DNA from 3 places in the Priestia sp. P1_B12_1 genome. Region 3 is predicted to be linked to each of the others. Evidence: riboswitches for the same ligand, from Rfam matches in the RefSeq annotation. Region 3 holds a riboswitch; each other region holds the start of a gene.
The links. A riboswitch is a leader RNA that binds a small molecule or an ion and turns the genes downstream of it on or off. The one in region 3 is predicted to bind cobalamin.

Region 1 (6,858 bases), on a different contig from region 3:
ATAAGATTTCTCTGTCCATGCAGCAAAATCAATGGTTAGAGAAAGGTTGCTTTGAATTTCTTCTACATAAACGCTGTATTTTTCAAACACAAAAAGCGGTAGTTCCACATGTGCTTTTTCCCCTAAAAACTTTAGTAAATAATCGCTTACTTTAGCTAACACATCGTAATAGTGAACGGGTGATGAAAACATATTTGGCTTTAGGCGCCAATATTTTTCAATAAGCTGTAAAACATAGAGGTTTGAGCGATACTCAACTGGCTTGCTATAGTATGTTTTAATGATTTGATGGACAGTTACTTGAACGAGCTGTTTCCAATCTATAGATGTTTTTTTCAAAAGAAGCTGCTGCTGATAAAATTTGTACGGACATCGAATAAATTGTTCGATGTGGTCGTTAGAGAGTGTCTTTATATGCACTTTTATCGGTTCCACCTATGTCTCACCACCCTAATTGAAATTCATTCTCAATAATAAGTGAAAATTAAATCATGAAATCTGCTCAATCACTTTACGAATAGCACTCCATGAATGTTTGACGAAATAAATTGGTTTTTTTTGTTTTTTTGCTTTCTCTTTAATGACTTTTGCCATATTGTGATTAATAAAATCCGTAATAACTAATACAAACCCAATATGTTCGGGTATTTCTCGCTTCACCATATTGCTTTTACGGCCATCTAAATGAATGACTTCATTAAACCCTTCTCCCGCTAAACGATCTGTAATATGCTTTAACCTGTCTCCTCCTACAACCATAACTGATGACATGTTTGTTCCCTCCCAATTAATTATTCATTTAATGATTTACCAACAACTTGTATCCTTTACTATATACACAGTTTAATTGAGAATGATTCTCTTTGTCAATGTTTAATTGATAAAAATTCTCAATTAAAATGAAAGTCTACCACCTTTCTTATAAGTTAGTTGAATTTTGACCATACTATAGCTATCACATACAAAGGGGGGTTAACGTTGGAACAAAACATTCTTTGTGAAGTAAATAACTGTCACTTTTGGAAAAATGGAAATCACTGCAGCGCAGAAGAAATTTACGTGGTAAGTCATAGCGGAAAACATGCAGCAAGCAGCTATGAAACAGACTGTAAAACGTTCAAGCCAACTGAAGCGTAACCCGCAAAAGGACAGCCTCTGGGTTGTCTTTTTTCTCTCTTCAAGATCATAAAAAAGGAGACTAATATGAAAACTGAACAACTGATTCATTTTTTTAAAGAAGAAGCCATAAAAGCAAATGAACAAACCTTTCCAATCTATGTACAATCGTTTACTCATTTATGGACATATAAATGGGGAACACTTGAAAACATTCCAGAAGAAATTGATGACTTAATTACCACACGTGCGTTAGAACTTGGACTTATTCACTTAAAAAAAGCTGACTAATCAATAAGGAAATTAGTCAGCTTTTGTGTTTATAGATCATCAAATCCATTCGCATCTGATGCTTTTGTATATTGTCTTGATTTCTGTTCAAAGAAATCCGTTTTCCCTAAATCTACCTCTTGATAAGCAATAATCCAACGAAGAGGATTTTCAATCGGTGCTTCTGGGAAAGCAGCTCGGCCGAAGCCTAATTGATTACAGCGTTTATTAGCCATGTATTCAATATACTGCTGCAGTTCTTTCATCGTGATGCCGTCGAATTTTTCTCCGATAACAGATTCCGCCCATTCAATTTCAAGACGAGCTGCCTCTTGGAACGTTTCAACTACAAACGTTTCTAGCTCTTCCGTACGATAAGCTGGATTTTCATTTAGTACTTCCTTGAAAATCTTTTCAAATAACCCAACGTGAAGCTGTTCATCACGATTGATATAGTTAATCATCGTAGATGTCGCCACCATCTTTTGATTTCTCGCAAGATTATAGAAGAAAGCAAATCCGCTATAGAAGAAAAGGCCTTCTAAAATAACATCATATACCATAGACTTCAAAAAGTTTTCAACCGTTGCTTCTTCGCTAAATGCTTTATATCCGTTTGTAATAAAGTCATTTCGAGCGCGAAGCTTTTCGTCTGTGCGCCAGTATTCAAATACTTCATCTTGTTTTCCTTTTGGTACAAGACTTGATAAAACATATGAATACGAATGATTATGAACCACTTCTTGCTGCGCTAAAATAATCATTAGAGCATTAATCGAAGAATCGGTTACATAGTCAGCTACTTTGCTAGCATAATCTGATTGAATACTGTCCAGTAGCGCCAGCAAGCCAATAATTTTTAAAAAACTCTCTTGTTCGTCAGCCGTTAACTGAGGGAACTGCTTAATATCTTGACCCATATTAATTTCAAACGGCGTCCAGAAGTTAGCTAGCATACGCTTGTATTTAGGGAACGCCCATGAAAATCGGACGTCATCCCAGTTTAGAATATTTGAGCTCTTGCCGTTGATGATTCCTGTCGAACGGTTCGGAGCTGTTTCGTTCATTAATTCTCGTTTTAACATGCTTGTCATCAATTATTCACTCCTTTTAACTATGACAGCTTTCACATTCTTCAATGACTTCACTTGATGTTGAACGTACGTAGTAGGTCGTTTTTAACTTTTCTTTCCATGCCGTCATATGAAGATCCAGCAGCTCTTTTGCTCGGATATCATTTTGCACATATAAATTGAATGAAATGGATTGATCAATATGGCGCTGGCGCTTGGCGTTTTGCTTAATGCTCCAGTGCTGATCAATTAAATAAACGGACTTATAATACCAGTTTGTTGCTGGTGATAAATCCGGTGCCGTCACCGGGATTTTATAGTTTTTCTTTTCCTCTGAATAAAACTTACGGAAAATCGGATCAATACTTGCAGTAGAACCCGCGATAATAGATGTTGATGAATTAGGTGCTACAGCCATTAAGTAGCCATTTCTTATCCCATTGTTTTGAACTTCGTTACGCAGTTCACTCCACGCTTCGCTTGTGTATTTACGTGTTTCAAAATAAGCGCCTGACTCAAAATCTGAGCCTTTAAATAATGGATATGCACCTTTTTCTTTAGCTAAGTTCATGCTTGCCTGTACGGTTAAGTAAGCGATTTGCTCATACAATTCATCGCAATATGCTACCGCTTCATCTGTTTCCCATGCTATTTTCTTTAAGGCAAGCAAATGGTTCCAACCAAATGTGCCAAGCCCTACTGCGCGGTACTTTTGGTTTGTTAGTTTTGCTTGAAGTACCGGCAAATCATTTAACTCAATAACGTTATCAAGCATGCGTACTTGAATTGGAATTAAACGTTCAAGCACATCTTCAGTTACGGCTCTCGCTAAGTTGATAGAAGAAAGATTACATACAACAAAATCGCCCGGATTCTTTGTAATAATAATTTTTCCGTCTTCCGTAATTTCCTCTGTTACGACCGTTGTGCTTTGGTTTTGCGTAATTTCTGTACATAAGTTGCTGCAGTAGATCATGCCCTCGTGGCGGTTTTGATTAGCTCGGTTAACCGTATCACGATAGAACATATAAGGCGTCCCCGTTTCAAGCTGCGAAAGCATAATGCGCTTGAAGATTTCAATAGCAGGTACTGTCTCTCTTGAAAGCTGTTCATTATTTACACACTCAGCGTAACGAGTGCGGAACGAACCGCTGCCTTCTTCTTCATCATAAAAATCTTCTAACGAGTAGCCCATCAGCGTACGAACTTCGTGAGGATCGAATAAGTGCCAGTCTTCACGTGCTTCTACTTTTTCCATAAACAAATCTGGCAAACATACGCCAGTGAATAAATCATGCGTGCGCTGGCGTTCGTCACCATTGTTCAACCGCGCGTCTAAGAATGAAAAGATGTCTTTATGCCATACGTCTAAATATACGGCAATAGCCCCTTGTCGTTGACCTAGCTGATCGACACTTACAGCCGTATTATTTAGCTGTTTCATCCATGGAATTGTTCCTGATGATACGCCTTTAAAACCTTTTATATCACTTCCTCGGCTTCTAATATGACCGAGGTAGACACCAATTCCGCCTCCATTTTTACTAAGCGTGGCCAAATCTGTATTGCTATCATAAATACCGCGTAAGCTGTCATCAATCGTATCAATAAAGCAGCTAGATAGCTGTCCGTAGCTCTTTCCTGCGTTTGAAAGCGTTGGTGTGGCAACCGTCATATATAGACTAGAAAGCGCCCAGTACGCTTCTTTTACTAATGCTGTTCGATTTTCTTTCTTTTCTTGAGACATCAGCGTCATAGCAATGATAAGAAAACGTTCTTGCGGTAATTCGTATACGCGCTTATCATGTGATGTCGCTAAATAGCGATCTGCTAATGTCAACAATCCAATGTATGTAAATAAACGATCGCGTTCAGGAATAATGACTGAAGCAATTTCATTAATTTCTTCTTCTGTATATGTTTTTAATAGCTGTTTATTATAAATGCCGATTTTTGTTAGTTCTTGAATAAGCTGATAAAACGAACCGTACTTCTCTTTTTTATCATAACCTCGGTTGTCCGCTGCTTTTCGATATAGTTCGTTTAAGTAGACGTCTGCCGCTACGTACGTCCAATCTGGTTCTTCCATTGAAATACGCTCTAAGGCTGCTAAAATTAGGACGTTTGCAACCTTTTCGTCCGTCATATTTTCCTTTACTGTAACAGTTTGAATAACCTTTTCCTCATACAAAGAAAAATCAAGCTGCGTAAATTCATTTTTTAAACGTTCAATATATGCAGTTAATTCATGTAGAATTGTAGGCTTTAATGTATTCACCATAAATATGGCTCCTCTCTTCACTTCAAAATAAAAAATCGCTCACCGTACCTCGGTGAGCGAATAGAACGAAGATAGAAGAAGACACTAAGTCTTTTCTCAATCCTCGCTCTACCCTCTCACCTCCCGAAGAAGATAAAACGACATAAAAAAGGCAGGTCTCCTGACTTATGCTTCTTTTTACTTTAAGGCCTTCCCATGATGTTTACTCACAGTGGATCTCCTTATTTCATCAGCATTCACAGTTGCGGGGACAGCTTTGGATTTTCACCAAATTCCCTTTTAAGTCTTTTTATCAGACACCTTTTTCACTGGAAAACACAAAATATAGTATTTTATTATCGATTTCAAAACAACATATTGTGTTATGTTATAAACACATTATATAGGACAACTTAGAAAACTATCAACCTATTTTCAAAAATAATTTTGTTTTTTACGATAAAACTCTTCGACTTTTTTCATCAAACTATTCCATCATAACATGTTTTGACACGCTTGATGGAACAATGTGCTCTTTTTAAAAAATTTGTCCTATTTTTCTACTAAACATTAACAACCTCAATAAAAAAAACCGTTTTACATAAAAAACGGTTTTTAATTATTGGTATTCTTTTTCAAATGCTGTGATTGTTTTGATAAAGTTTTTATCGATATCGTATCCTATCCCCGGTTTTCCCTTCACCTTTATTACTCCAGCTTCTACCTCTACTTCGGGCTTAATAATATCTTTTTCCCAATAGCGAGATGACGCAGAAATATCACCTGGTATCGTGAAAGAAGGCAATGTCGCAAGGGCGATGTTATGAGCTCTTGAAATCCCGGCTTCTAACATTCCGCCAACCCAAAGTCTTACACCATACTGGGCGCACAAATCATGAATTTGCTTTGCTACGGACATTCCGCCAACTCGACCGATTTTCACATTGATAATCTTACAGCTTCTTTGTTCAATTGCATGACGTGCATCTTCATAGCTCACAATACTTTCATCTAAGCAAATTGGCGTCTGCATTTGCTTTTGTAACAATCGATGATCAAGGATATCATCAGAACTTAACGGCTGTTCGATCATCATTAAATTCAATTCATCTAGTTTCTTCAATGAATCACTATCGCTTAACGTATAGGCTGAATTGGCATCAGCCATAAGAGGAATGCTTGGAAATTCATCTCGAATTTGTTTCAGTAGCTCATAGTCAGCACCCGGCTTAATTTTCACTTTAAAGCGCTTATAGCCATCTTTCATGTAAGTCTTTATTTGTTCTTTCATTATGGAAATATCATTTAAGCCAACTACCACTCCAGCTTCTACAGCAGACCTTACTCCTCCAATTACTTCAGATAACGGTTTGTTCTGCCGCTTTGCATACAAATCCCATACAGCACAGTCTAAAGCTGCTTTAGCCATGTTATTTCGCTTTAGAGGTTTGAATAACTTTTGAACATCCTCTGGTTTTTGAAGCTGCTGATGAAGAAGCGAGGGAATTAAAAAATCGTCTAACATATGAAAACACGTCTGAATCGTTTCTTCCGTATACCAAGGAGATGAAAAAGCAACTACTTCTCCCCACCCTGTAAATCCTTGTTCATCTTCTACTTCAAGCAAAATCAATTCTCGATCCTGCACTGTACCATAGCTTGTTGAAAAAGGAGAAAGAAGCTTCATGTCAATTTTATAAAGATGTACTTTTTTTATAATCATCGATTAGCTCCCTTTCTGTATGAACGATGATAGCTTCCGGCGTATGATTTTATTAGAAGCCGTTCGCGGCAGCTCCTCTACTCGAACGAAATACTTTGGAAGTTTGTACTTTGCTAAAAATTGTTGAATGTGTAAAGATAATTCTTCATCTGAAACGTCTTCGTTTACAACAACACATGCAGCTGGCACTTGTCCCCATTTTTCGTCAGCTACTCCCGTTACACCGGCCTCTTTAACAGCGGGATGCTTCAACAAAACATTTTCAATTTCAGCTGGATATACATTTTCTCCACCTGAAATAATAAGGTCTGAACGTCTGTCTAACACATATAGAAAGCCTTCTTCATCCACTTTCCCGATGTCTCCTGTATAGAACCAGCCTTGTTGAATTGCTTTTTCAGTAGCTTCAGGTTTAT
Region 2 (6,858 bases), on a different contig from region 3:
AACCGTTTTAGCTCCTAAAAATAAATCAAACGCACCTTTTCTATAGACAATGCCGATATCTTCTTGAACTGCGCCATAACAGGCCATACCGCATCCATTAATACCAAGCTTCAGCTCTTTTGGCATGTCCATTCCCCCGAGGCGTTTTTGTAATTCTTCCGTATGTGGAATAGCATCGCTTTTTTCTCCGTCACAAAAATCACACGCTTTAATTGTGAACACGTCTCCGACCGGAGATAGTAAAAAGGAAGCTGCTTGGAGCTTTTTAATAATCACATCTGGCTGGGCTGTTGGAATTTGAAGTTTGATTTGATGGTCAGGTGTATACTCCATCGTACCTTTTTCACCAACAACTTCTGCTAGTGTTGTCATTTGAACAGGCGTGAATTTCTTATTGGCAAGTCCTGGACTAACCGCGACTTCGAAAATAGACTGTACTGGCTGACGTACGACCGCAGAAGTAGGTTCACCTAAAATTGCTTGAAGCGCTTCTTCTGCAAGAGCTCGTGAAGTTGCTGTTTCTTCTGTTTTGGTCTGAATTGCTTCAATAGTCGAAGCTGTTTGCTTTACAGTCTCTTCTTGATCGAGAGCCCATGGTTCTGCTTCTTTTCGAAGTCGCTGATGCGGTCTTAGCGGCTGCTCCGTTTGGTTGAGGGTATATTTTCGCTGATACCCGCGCGGTGTAATCATTAAATCGTCGTAAAAGAACGTAGATGAATTTCCGACAACAACGGTAGTCAGCATGCCAATTTCATGATTTAACATGTCTTTTAAGTTGGTCATTACGACTTCTTCACGGTCACGATAAGCGCTTTTCACAAGACCAACAGGCGTATCAGGGGAACGATACTTTAATAGAATTCTTTGCGCTTCAACAATTTGTCTTGTTCGTCTTCCGCTCTTTGGGTTGTAAAAAGCCACTACAAAATCTGCTTGTGCAGCTGCTTCAATTCTTTTTTCGATTAGCTCCCAAGGCGTAAGGTGGTCACTTAAACTAATTGTACAAGCATCGTGCATCACGGGCGCTCCAAGGAGAGATGCGCATGAATTGATAGCCGAAATGCCAGGAATTACTTCCAGCTCTACGCCCGTTTCTTTTTTCCAGCCTTTTTCAATCAACACTTCATACACAAGGCCTGCCATTCCGTATACTCCCGCATCTCCGCTCGAAATGACAGCTACGGTTTTTCCTGCTTCAGCTTGCTTTACAGCTTCCTGTGCACGGCTTACTTCTTCGGTCATTCCCGTACTAATAATTTGCTGATTCGTTAACAGTCCTTGAATTAATTCCACATAGGTTTTGTAACCGATGATCATATCACTTTCTTGAATGGCTTCTCTTGCTCGCTGTGTAATATGTTCAAAGCTTCCCGGCCCAAATCCAATAACTAAAAGTTTACCTTTCATGCTAGCTCCTCCTTTATGCGTTACTTTTTACTTTGTCAATTCCTTCTATGGAGTCACTGTTTTCCGGAGAAACGAAACCATTTTGATCATATTCATAAATAAGCGATTCCTTTATACTGCAGCCTCCTGCTAAATGTTCTTCGACAATCCGATGAGCCACGGTTTCAGTGACCTGCTTGTACCAATCTCCTGAAGGATAGACGATAGCTACAGGAGCATCTTTGCATCGTCCGTTACAACGTGTACGCGTTGTATGAACCGTTTCATCCAAATCCAGTTCTGTCACTTTATTTCGAATAGCTTGCGTGGCTTCTTCTCCACCTTTTCTCATACAGCTGCTTCCATTACAAATCAATACGTGATGTTTTGTTCCATTTAAGTTCCACGTCGTCACACTCATTCGCTCCTTTACTAAAAAAAGCGCCTCTATCAATGATAGAGGCGCAGAAAAATTCAAACTAAGTTTTTGCACTTCCACCTATATCCCGTAGGGTAAGCTTCGCATTGGAAAAAGGCTGGTTTCCTGACTTCGATTCATCACTTGATTGCGCCTTCCCGAATACAGTGGCATATGCAATCAGCTCATCTTCACAGTGGCGGGTACCGCGCTGGCTTCACACCAGACTTCCCATTTAACGCAATGTGGACATTGCGCACCTTTTTTGCACGATATGTAGTTTTGCGATACGAGAAAAACCCGCTTCGCTAATATGCGAGCGGGTAAAACGTCAGAATAAGAGTGTACACGAATGCCACTTTAAGCCAACGTTTCCCTTCCCGCTCCCCGGAGAAATAGAAACTTCACAATAAAGACAGGTCTCCTGACTTGTGTATCATTCTACTTGAGAACCTTCCCGTGATTTTTCCACAGTGGTTATACTCGTTCGTCCACACTTACAGTTGCGGGGGCAGTACTGGTCTTTCACCAGTTTCCCTATTAAGCCTTCTTGGCATCTTTACTGTTGCTGTTTGATATATATGAACCTTTTAAACTATCAGAATAATAGAAGTAACTACCATATCATAGCGTACATTTTTTTTTATTTCAACTCTATTCTTTTTATAGGATATAAAGAGCCATAAAAAAACAAGAGCAAAAAATCAGCTCTTGTTTTTCTACTTATATAGCTACCAATGTTAAATGAGGATCATTATAATACACGACTTCTGAAAGAACTTTACAGCCATTTGTTTTGGCAAAAGCTTCTCTCGCCTGCTTTTCAGTTTCAAATTCAAACATTTTCATTTCTTTTCCAGCATATACCGTCAGTACCCACATGAAAAGATTCGCCTCCGATTATTGTAGTGATCGCTATATCCACATTATGACGAAACCATTTCCTTTTGAAAACCCATTCTACAAAACTTGTCACAAGAAACTTTTAAAAATTTAAAAACATTTTAACTTCTGTAAATGAACAAAATGTACAAAAGGTTTAAGCAGTATGGTACCTTTTTAAAAAGGTGCTTTTTTAACCAACTGTTGATTCACCAGTAAAAAAATATATAGTATTTATAAAAAAAAAAGAAGCCAGACAGCCGGCTTCTTTTTTAAGAAAGGAAAGAACAGACATCACAATCCCGTTCTGTTCTTTCCTTTGCATAAAAATACACTAATTAAATATCCCTTTCTTAAAGCAGAATCATGTTCGACTGAACATAGTAATAGAGAAGCTTATACGTATGATTCAATGAATCTTGATGCGTTCTCTCAAACGCATGAGAAGAATCAATTCCTGGACCAATCAAGCCGTGTACGATATCGTGTCCGGCACGAATAGCAGCAGAAGCATCTGATCCGTAAAACGGATAAATATCTAATTTGTACTGAATATCATGCTGCTTAGCTAGCTCCACTAAATGCTTTCTCAAACCGTAATGATATGGGCCGCTTGAATCTTTTACACAAATAGACACGGTGTATTCATCAGTAGATTGTCCATCTCCCATAGCACCCATATCAACCGCTAAGTATTCTACTGTTTGAGGCGTAATGTTCGAATTTCCTCCGTATCCAATTTCTTCATTATTTGAAATGAGAAAATGCGTAGTGTATGGCAGTTCGATCTGTTCTTCTTGAATTATTTTCATGAGCTGAAGCAATAAAGCTACGCTTGCTTTATCATCGAGATGACGAGATTTAATAAAACCGCTTTTTGTTATTTCTACACGAGGATCAAACGAAACAAAGTCGCCGACTTCAATTCCAAGACTGCGAACATCTTCTGCGCTATGTACTTTTTCATCCAATCGAATTTCTATATTTTCTTGATTCCGCTCAGCTTTCCCTGCATCTTTATACACATGAACAGATGTTTGATGCATAAGGATGGTTCCTTTAAATACTTCTCCTGATGAAGTTTCAATTTCACAATATTCTCCTTCAATAGAATTGTAGCGAAACCCTCCAATCAGGTCGATTTTCAGACGTCCACTCGGTTTGATTTCTTTTACCATAGCACCTAATGTATCGACATGAGCCGTCAGCATGCGGTGGTGATCTGTATCTTTACCGGGAATAGTAGCGACTAAGCCCCCTTTTCGATTGCGATACGTTTGAATATTTAGCTCTTTTACATAGTCTTCGACAAATGAAATTACCTTTTCTGTATTTCCAGAAGGACTGGGAATCGAAACAAGCTTTTTAATTAACTGAACAGTTTCCGTCATTATGACACTTCCTTTGTCTCTCATTTCTTTTATTTTACCATATGTTTCAAAAAAGATAACAGGCAGCTCCAAACAAAAAAGCCGGGCAGATGCCCGGCTTTTTTGTTTTAAGCTATGTTTGATTTCTTTAATTGATTTGTGTAATTTAATGATTTTTGCTTATCAAACTCGCCTTCAGACTTGGACATTACAATAGCAGCTAAAGCATTTCCTACTACGTTAACTGTGGTACGCATCATATCAAGAATGCGGTCAATTCCTGCAATAAATGCCATGCCTTCAAGAGGGAAGCCCATAGATTCAAGTGTAGCAAGTACAACTACAAACGATGCCCCTGGTACACCAGCCATTCCTTTTGAGGTTAACATTAGCACAAGAAGGAGCTGAATTTGATCCATAATGGAAAGGTCGATGCCGTACATTTGAGCAATAAACAGCGATGCCAGCGCCTGATAAATGGTTGAACCATCTAAATTAAACGTGTAGCCCGTTGGAATAACAAACGATGTAACCGATTTAGAACAGCCGAAGTCTTCCATCTTTTTGATAAGAGACGGTAAAACGGCTTCTGAACTTGCCGTTGTAAAAGCAAGAAGCAGCTCGTCTTTTAACACTTTTATCAGCGTAAACATGCTTGTTCCAGCCATTTTAGCAATAATTCCAAGAACCACAAGCACAAAGAAAATCATGGTGAAGTAAACGGCGAACACTAATTTTCCTAATGGAATAAGTGATCCGACACCAAACTTTATAATATTAACACCAATAAGTGCAAATACACCTACTGGAGCAAACTTCATCACCAAATTAGTTACCCAAAACATTGCATCCAAGACGCCTTCAAAAAAGGCTAAAACAGGTTTTCCTCTCTCTCCAATCGAAGCTACGCCTACACCAAACAGTACGGAAAATAAAATGATTGGTAAAAGATCGCCTTCTGCTACCGATTGAAAGACGTTTGTCGGAACAATATGAAGAAGCTCTTGAGCAATCCCTGTACTTTCAGACGTTTTTGCCGTTGCCTCATATTGAGAAATATCGCTTTTTTCAATATGTCCCATATCAACCCCTGCACCAGGGTGAAATAAGTTCGCGGCAATAATCCCCACTACAATAGCAATGGTTGTAACAATTTCAAAATAAAGAATTGTCTTTCCGCCAAGCTTACCTAATTTTTTGATATCGCCTACTCCTGCGACCGCTACGATTAATGCTGAAATCACAATCGGTACGACAATCATCTTAATTAAATGAATAAATATGTCTCCAACCGGCTGTAAAATAGAAATGGCTGTATCGCTTCCGTAAAAGATAGCACCTACAGCTACGCCTAAAATCAGTCCAATTAGAATCTGAGTTGCTAGACCTAACCTTTTCACTTTCTTGCTCCTTTCGCACAGTTGACTTTCACCCATCGAGCATATGCGGTTCCGCGAACCGTGTATAAATATACATCCTTACAGCACCTTATGTAAACAGTTCTTTACTAAAAGGATGTAAGGCCGCACATGCGAATTTTTAAAACTTACAGTTCTGTTTTATCATATCAAATAATTGTTGTATATTGAGATTTTTTTGCTAAGAATTTTTCTATTTTTGCTATTTCAGCGAATAAATTAAAAAAATAAAATTTTATATTGAAATATGCATTTTAGGTTAGTATAATACGATACATGTTTATTTTTATTATTCGAATATAAAATTCTGAAAATTTTAATTATTCAACGCGATAATAAAAAGCATTTATAATTTTGGAGGTTTTAACGTGTCAAACAAAGTTCCTTTTTCATTTATAGTGGTTATTGGCTTTATGCTTTTTGCCCTATTCTTCGGCGCAGGTAATTTAATCTTCCCTGCAATGTTAGGTCAGTCTGCTGGAAGCAATATTTGGTCAGCAAACGCTGGATTTTTAGTAACGGGTGTAGGTCTGCCTCTTCTAGGCGTTCTCGCATTTGGTTTTTCCGGAAAAGAGGATCTGCAGTCTTTAGCTAGTCGCGTACACCCAGCTTTCGGTATTATCTTTACTACGATTTTATACTTGGCAATCGGACCGCTTTTTGCGATGCCAAGAACGGGAAGCGTTTCGTTCGAAATCGGCGTTAAGCCTTTTTTATCAGAAAATTCAGGGCACCTTCCCCTTATCATTTTCACGGTAATTTTCTTTACTATTACCTGCTTTTTTTCGCTAAATCCTGCGAAAATTGTCGATTTAGTAGGAAAAGTTTTAACACCTATTAAATTAACGTTTATTGGAATATTGGTAGTTGTAGCCGTTGTGAACCCAATTGGAAAATTTGAAGCACCAAGCGAAGCTTATACAACACACTCATTTTTTAAAGGCTTCCAAGAAGGCTACTTAACAATGGATACACTAGCATCATTTGTTTTTGGAATTATTATTATTAATGCAATTAAAGAAAAAGGAGCAAAATCCAACCGACAAATTATCACAATTTGTGCAAAAGCTACGGCTATCGCTGCCGTTATTTTAGCTCTTATTTATAGTGCATTGTCCTATATGGGTGCTTCAAGCGTATCAGAGCTTGGACGTCTTGATAACGGAGGTACGGTTTTGGCTGAAGTATCAAATTACTACTTTGGCTCTTACGGAGGAATTCTTTTAGGTCTGATGATTACCGTTGCTTGTTTAACAACAAGTGTAGGTCTTGTAACATCTTGTTCATCTTTTTTCCATAAGCTGTTTCCAAGTGTTTCTTATAAGTTGATTGCTGTTATTTTATCAGCATTCAGCGCCGTTGTAGCGAACTTTGGTTTAACGGA
Region 3 (6,858 bases):
AATCACTTCCGCATCCTTTTCTTTTACTTCTTTAATTTGATACGTTTGTACTTCTTGCACGTTTACTGTCACATCCTTTTATCTATCATTGTATACTTTCTCGTTTTCCTATAGGAACAACACAAGATTGACTATGGCGTTACGTCTAAATGCTGAGTCAGCATATAATACTCGCTTGGATTTGTGGTCCAGTTTTTCACTTTTTGATTATAAGCAACAACAATGTTTGGATGTACAATCGATGACGTCAGCATTTCCTCATTAATCAAAGCGGTTGCTTGCTTAGCTAACTGATCTCGCTTTGCGTCATCTACTGTTGAATTTAACTGTTCTATCATTTTTGTTAGCTTATCGTCATCAATCCGGCTGGCATTTAAACCACCGCCCGGCAAATAGTTCGTACTTAAATAATAGCTTGCATCTCCTCTAGGTGCAGTGATAAGACTGTACAGTGCTAAATCCCAATCGTCTTTTGCCATTACATATTCATCGCTGTCCTCAACGAGATGAATCTTAATAGTAATTCCTAACTCTTTGGCATTAGACTGTATAAGCTGAGCAATCAAAGGAAGTTCTGGTAGAGAGCTGTATGTGACAAGAGAGAGCGATAGTGGCTTTCCATTTTTCATTGGTTTGTCATTTTTGATTTGATAGCCTGCTTTCTCTAAATATTTTTTAGCAGATGGCATACCTCTTTGCTCATTAGCATTATTATCAGCAAAAGGAAATTGAGGTAAAAATGGACCTCGAGCTGCTGCCGCTTGATTGTTCATGATGCTGCTGACAATTTCTTTTCGGTTCAGTAAGGTATCGATAGCTTTTCTTACATTTTCGTCTTTTAATGCGTCATTGGTTTGATTATAAAGTAATAAATGTGTACGCACACTGGGTACTCCACTTACCTTAAAAGACGGATCTGTTTGTAAAGTGCCCAAACTTTCTAAAGGCGGGCGATAAATAATATCCGCTGTTCCGGACTGAAGAGCCGCAACGCGCGCATTAGCATCTTCGTTAAATGCAAAGATCGCATTTTTTAATTTTACTTTCCCATTCCAATAATGTTCATATCTTTCTAACTTCACTTGATTTCCTTGATCGAAAGTCAAAACTTGAAATGGACCTGTGCCAATAGGCTTCTTAGCTATATTAGAAACATCAACATCTATAATAGCTGTGTTTGGATGTACTAACTCAGAAGGAAATTTAGGCATTGGTTCTTTTAATGTAATTGTCAGCGCATGACCGTTCGCTTTCATTTCTTTAATATTTAAAGCGTTTTTCATCGCATAACTTTGATCTATCGTTCTTTGAAGAGAAGACTTAACGGCATTTGCATCTAGTGCTTTACCATTTTGAAACGTAATATTCTTTCTTATCGTAAATGTCCACGTAAGACCGTTATCTTCCGTTTTCCACTTTTCAGCAAGCCAGGGCTTTATTTTTAAATCATTGCTGATTTTAACAAGCGTCTCCCCTACTCCCGCACGAACTGCTGTATAATTATCATCCGTATGAGGATCAAGTGTTGCAGATGTAAAATTAAATAAAAACGTCACACTTTTATCCGTTTTCTTTTTTTCTTTTATACTTATGCTCTCTTCATTAGGAGCACAAGCAGTGAGGCAAAGTAACACAAGAAATATCATAGATACGAGTTTTTTATTATTTATCATTGATTTTTCCACCTTCTATTTTAATACAAAAAAAAAGCACTTCTAAAAAGAAGTGCTTGTCTTCAATACAAATTCAGATAAACGTATCCCTTGTTTATCTTATTTTTGATTCTGCCAAAACACCTCCCTATCCTCGTAGGTTATTGTGTGCTGCGATTTATGGCAGGTCTCCTGGCTTCAAGTCATTGCCTTATACCGCCTTCCCGTCTCTAAATAGACAGTGGCTTTTTGACATAAGGCTCCTTGTTACAGTGGCGGGACCGCTCCGGATTTGCACCGGATTCCCTTTTAAGGCAATTGAAAAACAATTGCCACCATAAAAGCTGGTTATTTAATTTAGTAGCGTGCTCTTGAAACTCTAGAAGTAGAAGCTGATGGTGAAACATCTTCATCATCAAATCCAGTGGCAATAACGGTTACCATCATTTCGTCCTTTAAATCTTCATTAATCACGGACCCAAAAATCATATTTAAGTCCTGATCAGAAGCAGACGTGACAATATCTGCTGCTTCCTGTACTTCGTAAAGACTCAAGCTGCTGCCGCTCGTAATGTTCAACAGCACGCCTCTTGCTCCATCAATCGATGCATCTAGCAGCGGACTAGAAATCGCTTTTTTCGCCGCTTCAATTGCCCGGTCTGATCCAGAAGCTCGTCCGATACCCATAAGCGCAAATCCTTGATTAGACATGATTGTTTTTACATCAGCAAAGTCAAGGTTAATCAGCCCCGGAACAGCGATTAAATCTGAAATACCTTGAATACCTTGGCGAAGAACATTATCTGCTTCACGGAATGCTTCAAGCATAGGCGTCTTTTTATCGACAATTTCAAGCAAGCGGTCGTTTGGAATCACAATAAGGGTATCTACCGATTCATTCATCGCAGTAATACCGCCTACTGCTTGCTTCGTACGTTTATTTCCTTCAAACTTGAATGGGCGAGTGACTACTCCAATTGTTAAAGCATTTAGTTCACGGGCAATTTGGGCAATAACTGGGGCTGCTCCAGTACCGGTTCCTCCACCCATGCCAGCTGTTACGAATACCATGTCTGCGCCTTGCAGTACTTCTTGAATTTGTTCTCTGCTTTCTTCGGCTGCTTCTCTTCCCACTTCTGGATTAGCTCCTGCACCTAATCCTCGCGTTAATGCCGCACCAATCTGCATTTTTACATCTGCTTTAGATAAGTTAAGCGCCTGAGCATCCGTATTAACGGCAATAAATTCTACTCCTTGTACACCGTGTTCAATCATACGGTTAACGGTGTTATTTCCTCCACCGCCGACTCCAATTACTTTAATTCGCACTAGTGGCGATACATCTGCATCAAATCCAAACATTCTAAGTTCCTCCTCAATGATCAAAATTACTTTCTCTTCTTATCCGAAAAAACACGTGAAGAACCTTTTACTCCTATGTTTAACGCGTAACTGTTCTTTTGTTTTACAGATTTTATACATTTCTCTTTTAACCTTCAAATCTTTACATCTTTATGTAAATTTATTGTTGTTCTAAAATTAGTACGCCGAACTCTTTTATGGCTTTTCCACTCAAAACGGCATATAAGCTTATTGTATCATTCATTTGACAGATGTCTGTATTTAATTTTGAGTAAGATGTGACTAAGAGAATAATATTTTTAGAGACAAAATGAGAAAAAGCCCTTAGAAATAAGGGCTTCTCTAGATAATAAACCGTTTTATAATTTCCCAGTTAAGAATTGAGCCTCTCCCATGCCAAAGCTCCAGTCAGCATTATCGTTTTCAACAATCGAAATCATAATGTCGTTTGGCTGAATGCCGCAGCTCTCTCCAAGCTCTTTTACAATTAATCTGTAAAGAGCTTGCTTTTGCTCTTCTGTTCGCTGTTTACTCGTTACACTTATAATAACCAAATCCTTGCTTCTCTCAAAGCCAAGACCTGTATCTTCAATAATCATTTCATGAGCAGGATGCTGATGTACAATTTGATAACGGTCTCGCTCCGGGACGCCAAAGGCTTCTAGCATCGCTCGGTGAGCAGCGTCTAGCAATGTTTTTAACTCTTTTTCATCTCTTCCTTCTATTACATCAAATCTAAGTAATGGCATACTAAGTAACCTCCAGCTTTTTGTCTAATATATTATTGCCTCATCATATCACAACTATCATTTGTAAAAAAAAGATATGCTATTCACAATATGCTCTCTAGTGAAAGAGACCTCAAATGCTTCAATAAAAGCTGAACCTAACAAAAAGAAATGAGCAGCATAACGGCTCATTTCATTAGTATAAAAACATTTATAATAAGAGCTAAAATACATACAGATACAATGGCAATGAGTACGTTCATCACAAGGTTTTGCGAGGATGTTTTGGCTTGTTTTTTCATATCAGCCCGACTCATCTGTTGCTTTTCATGATCACTTTTAGACATCACGTAGCCTCTCCTATTCATCAAAATGTCAGCAGTGTGTAAATGATTTTTGAGAAACCTTGATCCAGTTCTTTTGTATAGACAGCAGCACATGCAGGTTATCACCAGTTATTTTAGCATGTTTTGTCAAATAAGTGGACTATGTAGCGCTTCAATTTATTATTCACAGCCAAATATATTTAAATTCGTTGCTTTTCTCTTCTTTTCTCGCTATTGTTTGAGAAGAAGGATAATTAGATACGATAAAGGATGATACGATATTGAATAACCATACGCAGCTGCCTCAGTATATCTACACATACGCATGCAGCGAAGAGGAACTCTCACTATGTCAATTAGAGAGACGCTCTCTTTTTGAAATTGAAACTGAGAAACCTATCATAAAAAGTGCTGTTAAACTTGATCCAAGCAGAAGCCCTTTTATCAAAGAGCGATTAGATATTATGTATGAATCAGATGACCTTGCAGATATTTGTAAGCAAGTAGAAGATATTGACCTCGGAGACAAAACATTTAAACTCATTTTTATGAAAATTAATGACTTGGAAAAAGATCAAAAAATAAGTTATAAAGGTCAGCGTGCTATTGAACGTGATGTGGGTTGGCATTTTGTAGCAGAAGCAGACTTGCATAACCCTGACCACTTTTTTGGCATTGTTCCATTTGAAGGACGCTGGTATTTTGGGAAATATCAAAAAAGCGAAGCGGTATGGCTGCATCATTTGAAAAAACCGCGTGAATACTCTACAGCACTCAGTACCCGCCTTGCAAGAGCTGTAGCTAACATTGCCGTTCCAAACCCCGAAGGAATGAAAGCGATTGATCCATGCTGCGGTATTGGTACAGTCCTTGTAGAAGCCCTTTCAATGGGTATTGATATTGTAGGACGCGATATCAATCCACTTGTGACCGACGGATCTCGTGAAAATATTGCGCATTTCGGCTTAAGCGGTGATGTCAAAACTGGACCGATTTCAGATGTTACAACTCACTATGATGTAGCTATCATCGACATGCCTTACAATCTCTACACCCACGCGACGCCTGAAGATCAGCTTTCTATTTTAAAACACGCGCGCCGCTTTGCGGATAAAGTAGTCGTGATTACAGTAGATACGATTGACCATATGATTCATGAAGCGGGCTTTTCTATTTCAGATCGCTGCGTAGCGCGCAAAAGCGTATTTTCTAGACAAGTAGTTGTATGCGAATAAAAAAGACACCAGTCTAACAGGCTGGTGTCTTTTGATTTACCACTCTTTAGGTTCATAGTCTAATTCTTTGAATAGCTGCGTACGCTCTTTTTTCGTTAAATCTCTCCATTGCCCAACAGGTAAGTTGTTTAAATGGATATTCATAATACGCGTGCGCTGAAGGCGGTACACTTCATATCCGAGCACTTCACACATACGGCGAATTTGACGATTTAAACCCTGTGTTAAAATAATTTGAAACTCATACTTAGACAGCTGTGTCACTTCACAAGGAAGCGTTTTTGTGCCTAAAATTTTCACTCCCTCAGACATGTTTTTGATAAACTCTGGTGTAATTGGCTTATCTACTGCCACAATATATTCTTTTTCATGCTTGTTTTCTGCACGTAAAATTTCATTAATAATATCGCCGTCATTTGTAAGTAAAATTAAGCCGTCTGAATCCTTATCAAGTCGTCCAACGTGGTGAATACGCAAAGGGTGATTGACTAAATCAATGATGTTTCCCTTTACTTTTTTTTCACTCGTACTTGTAATGCCGACTGGTTTATTAAGCGCAATATATACATTATTTCGAGCAATCCGAAGCTGTTGGCCGCTTACTCGAATATCATCGCCTGGCTTAACTTGATCTCCGACTTTTGCAACCTTTCCATTAACGGTTACTCTTCCTTCACTAATTAACTTATCTGCCCCGCGTCTTGACGCCTTTCCAGATTCGCTAATAAATTTATTCAGTCTCAGGTGAATCACAACCTTACATTTAAAAATTTTAAAATTTGTCTCTTCTATTAGAAACAGACATATGCCAATTTCTATACCGTCCCTATCGTAACATGCTATACGCTTCTCGTCTTCTTTTAATTTCATTACTTAATCATATTTTTTTAACAGTAATAGAAGTATAGGTCCAAAATACTTTGTAACCTTATTCTTAACATTTCAATCAATGCTTACACCTGCGAAACTTGCATCAATCTTCACTTATATACAAGGCCTAGACGTCTGGATTGACTGATCAGTATAGAGTTGCTACCATTATACTGACCGATCAATTAGTAATTATATCAGGGAGCTGTTTTCATGGAACCAACCAATTCAAAAGAAAAAATTTTAAGCGCAGCGGCTAAACTTTTTCGCAAAAAAGGCTATCACGCCACCAGTCTAAGTCAAATTACAAAAGAAAGCAGGGCTCCGAGAGGATCTATTTATTATTATTTTCCGGATGGAAAACAACAGTTAGCAAAAGAAGCTATTCAAAAAACGGGAGAAAGAGTCAAAGCTTATATCGAAAAATCCCTCGCTTCTCATGAAGATGCCGCGTCAGCTATTCAATATCATATAAAACTGATGGCTGATCGAATGTTTGAGCAAGTGGAAAATGAAGCGGATATCTCTCTCGCTGCTATGTCGAGTGAAGTATGGTCATCAAACGAAACGCTTCGTATGGCCTGTGAAGCCGTGTATAACGAGTGGGAGCAAGTTTATGCAGATAAGTTAGTTTGTTCAGGTTATGAACAAGAAGAAGCAAGACAGCTAGGTTCAGCTATACAGT

Region 1: another riboswitch for cobalamin. It lies ahead of AC1D0Y_RS05585 (ribonucleoside-diphosphate reductase subunit alpha); the one in region 3 lies ahead of nikA (nickel ABC transporter substrate-binding protein).
Region 2: another riboswitch for cobalamin. It lies ahead of AC1D0Y_RS21790 ((2Fe-2S) ferredoxin domain-containing protein); the one in region 3 lies ahead of nikA (nickel ABC transporter substrate-binding protein).

The regions. Positions count from the first base shown of each region.
Region 1 is NZ_JBFTZR010000001.1:1,072,160-1,079,017, forward strand. Features, by position in the region: gene AC1D0Y_RS05560 (hypothetical protein) at 1-435, opposite strand, end outside; gene AC1D0Y_RS05565 (DUF2325 domain-containing protein) at 490-771, opposite strand; gene AC1D0Y_RS05570 (DUF1540 domain-containing protein) at 979-1,137, shown strand; gene AC1D0Y_RS05575 (hypothetical protein) at 1,204-1,407, shown strand; gene AC1D0Y_RS05580 (ribonucleotide-diphosphate reductase subunit beta) at 1,437-2,480, opposite strand; gene AC1D0Y_RS05585 (ribonucleoside-diphosphate reductase subunit alpha) at 2,497-4,740, opposite strand; cobalamin riboswitch at 4,874-5,059, opposite strand; gene menC (o-succinylbenzoate synthase) at 5,339-6,442, opposite strand; gene AC1D0Y_RS05595 (o-succinylbenzoate--CoA ligase) at 6,446-6,858, opposite strand, start outside.
Region 2 is NZ_JBFTZR010000007.1:151,855-158,712, forward strand. Features, by position in the region: gene cobJ (precorrin-3B C(17)-methyltransferase) at 1-1,407, opposite strand, end outside; gene AC1D0Y_RS21790 ((2Fe-2S) ferredoxin domain-containing protein) at 1,421-1,801, opposite strand; cobalamin riboswitch at 1,904-2,083, opposite strand; cobalamin riboswitch at 2,202-2,380, opposite strand; gene AC1D0Y_RS21795 (hypothetical protein) at 2,528-2,686, opposite strand; gene AC1D0Y_RS21800 (M42 family metallopeptidase) at 3,040-4,077, opposite strand; gene AC1D0Y_RS21805 (cation:dicarboxylate symporter family transporter) at 4,185-5,456, opposite strand; gene brnQ (branched-chain amino acid transport system II carrier protein) at 5,843-6,858, shown strand, end outside.
Region 3 is NZ_JBFTZR010000009.1:101,485-108,342, forward strand. Features, by position in the region: gene AC1D0Y_RS23330 (GNAT family N-acetyltransferase) at 1-60, opposite strand, end outside; gene nikA (nickel ABC transporter substrate-binding protein) at 132-1,673, opposite strand; cobalamin riboswitch at 1,817-2,007, opposite strand; gene ftsZ (cell division protein FtsZ) at 2,010-3,014, opposite strand; gene AC1D0Y_RS23345 (tautomerase family protein) at 3,374-3,763, opposite strand; gene AC1D0Y_RS23350 (hypothetical protein) at 3,931-4,089, opposite strand; gene AC1D0Y_RS23355 (TRM11 family SAM-dependent methyltransferase) at 4,350-5,303, shown strand; gene rluF (23S rRNA pseudouridine(2604) synthase RluF) at 5,340-6,047, opposite strand; gene AC1D0Y_RS23365 (TetR/AcrR family transcriptional regulator) at 6,387-6,858, shown strand, end outside.